Linked DNA regions of Roseobacter denitrificans OCh 114. The protein of the gene in region 2 interacts with the protein of the main gene of each other region in a pairwise test. Links are inferred from orthologs where the notes say so. Each region holds a gene or a part of one and is shown on either strand. Other genes may lie near its edges.

What was found.
Region 1: the proteins of hfq (region 2) and rho interact in binary tests that used the Escherichia coli proteins (3 or more experiments, as listed by UniProt). The link is inferred for Roseobacter denitrificans OCh 114 from one-to-one orthologs.

Annotation. Positions count from the first base shown.
Region 1 is NC_008209.1:424,303-427,266, reverse strand. What follows is about bases 27-2,946. They hold rho (transcription termination factor Rho), read left to right. Parts: upstream 27-797; coding sequence 798-2,096; downstream 2,097-2,946. Other genes in these bases: mnmE (tRNA uridine-5-carboxymethylaminomethyl(34) synthesis GTPase MnmE), read left to right, coding at 2,126-2,946; hemJ (protoporphyrinogen oxidase HemJ), read left to right, coding at 223-672. In the rest of the region: more of mnmE, read left to right, coding at 2,947-2,964. UniProt on the Escherichia coli protein: Facilitates transcription termination by a mechanism that involves Rho binding to the nascent RNA, activation of Rho's RNA-dependent ATPase activity, and release of the mRNA from the DNA template.
Region 2 is NC_008209.1:2,626,037-2,628,744, reverse strand. What follows is about bases 45-2,708. They hold hfq (RNA chaperone Hfq), read left to right. Parts: upstream 45-1,088; coding sequence 1,089-1,328; downstream 1,329-2,708. Other genes in these bases: RD1_RS12635 (pseudouridine synthase), read right to left, coding at 2,624-2,708; hflX (GTPase HflX), read left to right, coding at 1,325-2,623; RD1_RS12650 (TrkH family potassium uptake protein), read left to right, coding at 45-960. In the rest of the region: more of RD1_RS12650, read left to right, coding at 1-44. UniProt on the Escherichia coli protein: RNA chaperone that binds small regulatory RNA (sRNAs) and mRNAs to facilitate mRNA translational regulation in response to envelope stress, environmental stress and changes in metabolite concentrations.

The DNA.
Region 1 (2,964 bases), 2.2 Mb from region 2 along the record:
GGATTATCCCCGACCAGCTGAGATAAGACACTTATAACTATCTAATAAATAATGGTTTTTCATCTTACAGACAACTTGATAACAGCGTACGTGAAAACTTGTGCGATGTGGATAATACAAGGAACAAAGTGATAATCCACAGAACCTGACAACCCTACATAATCATCATCTTTCTATCTTTACTTATTTATTTATAAGGAAGCATCGAAAGGGGAACATGTGATGTCTGATCTTTTGGCCATTGGCTATCCTTGGATCAAATCGTTTCATATCATGTCGGTGATTGCGTGGATGGCGGGTCTGTTTTATCTGCCACGGCTCTATGTCTATCACACGGAACAGGTGGGACAGTCGGGCGACACGCATGTCCTGTTTCAAACGATGGAGCTGAAACTGCTCAGAGTGATCATGAACCCTGCGATGATCGCAACATGGGTTTTTGGGATTTGTCTCGTTCTGACCCCCGGAATTGTAGATTGGTCTTCTATCTGGCCCTGGTTGAAATTCCTCGGCGTGTTTGGGATGACGGCGTTTCACATGTGGCTTGCGAAGAAGCGCAAGGTCTTTGCCGCCGGTGAAAACCAGCTGACGGGCAAACAGTACCGGATGATGAATGAAGTTCCGACAATTTTAATGGTGATCATTGTCATCTCGGTCGTGGTGAAGTTCTGATTTGATTGACTCCGATCTTTCGGCGGCTTATGTGATCAGAACCGTCCCGTCCGGGACTGGCGCAGACCCACAGAATTGACTGATAACAAAACTGATGTATCGCATCTGGTTTAGGCGAGTTTCTCATGACATCCCAAGACACTGATACCGAAACGGTGACGGAAACGTTGAATCTGGCAGATCTCAAGCGGAAGAGTCCCAAGGATTTGCTGTCGATGGCAGAAGATCTGGAGATCGAGAACGCCTCGACCATGCGTAAAGGCGAAATGATGTTCCAGATTCTGCGTGAACGCGCGGATGAAGGTTGGGAAGTGTCGGGCGATGGCGTGCTCGAAGTGCTTCAGGACGGGTTTGGTTTTCTGCGCTCTCCAGAGGCGAATTACCTTCCGGGACCGGATGATATTTATGTCTCGCCCGATATGATCCGCAAGTATTCCCTGAGAACAGGAGATACGATCGAGGGGTTGATCAAAGCACCGGACGACAATGAGCGGTATTTTGCGCTGCTGGGCGTGACGCAGATCAATTTTGAAGATCCTGAAAAGGCGCGCCACAAGGTGGCCTTTGAAAACCTGACGCCGCTCTACCCGGATGAGCGTCTGACGATGGAAACCGATGATCCCACGACAAAAGACCGCTCGGCGCGGATCATTGATCTGGTAGCACCAATTGGGAAAGGGCAACGGTCATTGATCGTAGCGCCACCGCGCACGGGTAAGACCGTGTTGTTGCAAAACATCGCAAATTCCATCGAGCGGAACCACCCGGAGTGTTACCTGATCGTGTTGCTCATTGACGAGCGCCCGGAAGAAGTGACCGACATGCAGCGATCCGTGAAGGGTGAAGTCGTGTCTTCCACCTTTGACGAACCTGCCACACGACATGTCGCCGTGTCTGATATGGTCATCGAAAAAGCCAAACGTCTTGTGGAACATAAACGAGATGTTGTGATCCTTTTGGATTCGATTACCAGACTTGGTAGAGCGTTCAACACGGTAGTGCCTTCTTCGGGTAAGGTTCTGACCGGTGGTGTCGATGCCAATGCCTTGCAACGTCCCAAGCGTTTCTTTGGTGCGGCTCGCAACATCGAAGAGGGTGGTTCGCTGACGATCATCGCGACCGCGCTGATTGACACGGGCAGCCGTATGGACGAAGTCATTTTTGAAGAGTTCAAAGGGACGGGCAATTCTGAGATCGTGCTGGATCGCAAGATTGCAGACAAACGCGTATTCCCGGCCATGGATATTCTGAAATCCGGTACCCGCAAGGAAGACTTGCTGGTTGACAAGATCGACCTGCAAAAAACCTTTGTCCTGCGTCGTATCCTGAACCCCATGGGTACGACCGACGCCATCGAGTTCCTGATTTCGAAGTTGAAACAGACAAAGACGAATTCAGACTTCTTCGATTCGATGAACACTTAAATTATTGTTTTCATACAATGGTTTAAACGATGGATACAGTCTTTGCACTAGGATCTGCACAGGGGCGTGCGGGTGTCTCCGTTATTCGCCTGTCCGGGCCTGCCGCCTGGGCGGTTGCAGAAACGATCTGCGGGTCTCTGCCAGATCCACGTAAATCCGCTGTTCGGGTGCTCAGGGCGCAAGATGGTTCGGTCATTGATCAGGCACTCGTGCTTGCGTTCAAAGCGCCCCATAGCTTTACCGGCGAAGACGTGGTGGAATTTCACGTTCACGGCAGCATTGCAGTGGTGCGTACCGTCCTCGATGCGTTGTCGGATCAAGATGTGGCCAGATTGGCAGAGGCTGGAGAGTTCACACGGCGTGCACTGGAAAACGGCAAGCTCGATCTGTCGCAGGTTGAGGGGCTGGCCGATCTGATTGATGCGGAGACAGAGGCACAACGCAGGCAGGCTGTGCGCGTGCTGACAGGTGCCTTGGGCGAAAAAGTTGAGGTGTGGCGATCAAAGCTGATCCGTGCAGCGGCATTGATTGAGGCGACGATAGATTTTGCGGATGAGGACGTACCGGTTGATGTTACACCGGAAGTTACGTCGCTGTTGGAAGATGTGTCATCTGATGTACGAACCGAGGTTGCCGGAACACATGTTGCGGAGCGTATTCGGTCGGGGTTCGAAATTGCGTTGGTTGGAGCGCCAAATGCGGGTAAGTCTACGCTGTTAAACAAACTGGCTGGTCGAGACGCTGCAATTACGTCCGAAATCGCGGGCACAACGAGGGATGTGATAGAAGTCAGGATGGATCTGGGTGGGTTGCCTGTGACATTTCTTGATACGGCAGGATTGCGTCAGAGCGCTGATGAGATCGAAAC
Region 2 (2,708 bases):
ATGCGGATTGTGGTGGCGCTGGTGCCGATTTACGTCAGTCTCACGCTGCTGCTCTGGGTGCTCTTGCTGATCAGCGGGGATCCGTCCCTCGTCGCGCTGACGCATGCGATGTCGATCATGTCAACGTCGGGGATTTCTGCCATCGGCGGGCTTGAGGGCAGTGGCTCGGGGCTCACGGGCGAGGTGCTGATGCTGCTGTTCATGCTGTTTGCGCTGTCGCGGCTGACGTTTTCCTCGGACACGGTGACGGCCACGCAGGGCGGTATCCAGACCGACCCCGAGTTCCGCCTTGGCATGCTGATCGTGATCGGCGTGCCACTCGTGCTGTTTTTGCGCCACTGGATCGGTGCCTTTGATGTGGCCGCCGAAGATGACTTCTGGTTGGCGATACGTGCCCTCTGGGGGTCGGTTTTCACGGTGATGTCCTTTCTGACGACGACCGGTTTTGCCAGCGCGGACTGGGCGCAGGCGCAGGCGTGGTCCGGTCTTGAGACACCCGGTCTGATCCTGATGGGGCTGGCGCTGATGGGGGGCGGGGTTGCAACGACCGCAGGCGGTGTGAAACTGTTGCGCGTCTTTGCACTCTATCTCAACGGAAAACGCGAGCTTGAGCGGCTGGTGCATCCCTCCTCGGTGAGCCGCGCAGGAAAGGAGAGCCGTCGCTTACAGCGAAACGGGGCCTTCATCGCATGGATTTTCTTCATGCTTTTTGCCATGACGATGGCTGCCTTGACGCTGTTGTTTGCCCTTTTCGGCGTCGCTTTCGAGGATGCGCTCGTGCTCAGCATTGCGGGCCTGTCCACCACCGGCCCCTTGTTGAACCTTGCCACGGAAACGCCGATTTCACTGGCCGAACTGGGACCATATGCGAAATCCGTGTTCTGTGCGGCGATGGTTCTGGGGCGTTTGGAAACCCTTGCGATCATCGCGCTTTTGACGCCGGATTTATGGCGCAGTTGAGCGATTGAACGGTTAGGTCCGTAACGGACTGTTTTTAGGGCTGGAAACTCCGGGAACGGGGCTTCATAATCACGTCGAGGGACGAGTTCGATCTGCGGGCTCTGGCAAGAATAAAGGCGAGGAAGACAATGGCGTCGGACAGACAGAACCTTCAGGATGCGTTCCTGAACCATGTGCGCAAGACAAAAGTTCCTGTGACCATCTTTCTGATCAATGGAGTGAAGCTGCAGGGCGTGATCACGTGGTTTGACAATTTCTGCGTGTTGTTGCGCCGGGATGGGCAATCGCAGCTGGTGTATAAGCATGCCATTTCCACGATCATGCCGAGCCAGCCCATCAGTCTTTACGAGGGCGAAGACGCTTCTTGAGCAAGCCACCCTTTCAAATTGATGAAACCATCCAGACGCGTGTGACCCGCGCCTGGGTTCTGCATCCTGAAATAAAATCCGACCCTGATCGCCGACTGGCCGAACATGCGCTGGCAGAAGCCGTCTCACTCGCGCGCGCCTTGCCCGAACTTGAGGTGGTGGGCGCGGACATTGTGCCGCTGAAAACCGTGCGCGCCGGCATGCTCTTTGGCTCGGGTAAGATCGACGAAATCAAGAAGAGCCTGCACGACGAGGAGATCGAACTGGTTTTGGTGGACGGTCCGGTAAGCCCCGTGCAGCAGCGCAATCTGGAAAAGGCATGGGGTGTCAAACTGCTCGACCGCACGGGCCTGATCCTCGAAATTTTCAGTGATCGCGCCGCAACCCGCGAAGGGGTGTTGCAGGTTGAGATGGCGGCGCTGAGCTATCAGCGGACCCGTCTGGTGCGGGCCTGGACCCACCTTGAACGCCAAAGGGGCGGTTTGGGATTTGTGGGTGGTCCCGGTGAAACCCAGATCGAGGCGGACCGCCGCGCGATTGACGATCAATTGACGCGCCTGCGCCGCCAGTTGGAGAAGGTGGTCAAGACCCGCGCGCTGCACCGGGCGGCGCGGGCCAAGATTCCCTATCCGATCATCGCGCTGGTGGGCTATACCAATGCCGGGAAATCGACCCTGTTCAACCATTTGACCGGCGCGGATGTCATGGCCAAGGACATGCTCTTTGCCACGCTTGATCCCACCATGCGCCGGTTGCGCCTGCCGGATGGGCCGGAGGTGATCCTCTCTGATACGGTTGGATTCATCTCGGATTTGCCCACCGAACTGGTGGCAGCATTCCGCGCCACGCTTGAGGAGGTGTTGGCGGCGGATGTGATCTGCCACGTCAGGGACATCTCGCACCCGGAAACCGAGGCGCAGGCCAAGGATGTGCAGGACATCATGACCACTTTGGGCGTCGAAGAAGACCGGCCCACCTTCGAGCTGTGGAACAAGCTGGATTTGCTGTCCGAGGGTGAGGCGGATGCGATGCGCGCGCGCGCGGACCGCGACCCGTCTGTCTTTGCCATATCGGCGCTCAGCGGTGAAGGTCTTGACGGTCTGCTCGCTGCCGTGACCCAGACCCTGCAGGGCAAAAAGCGCGCAGCGACCCTGACGCTGTCCTTTTCCGAAGGCAGAAAACGCGCGTGGCTGTTCGAACAGGAACTGGTGGAGGAAGAGCACCAGACCGAAGATGGTTTTGAAATTGCCGTGCGCTGGACAGTCGATCAGGAAGCGAAATACGAACGCCTGTGATCACCGCCCGCTGTGGGCTGCAAACCGCCAGGCCCCCGGCACCAGATCATTCAGCGCCCAATCCCCGATACGCATCCGGATCAGG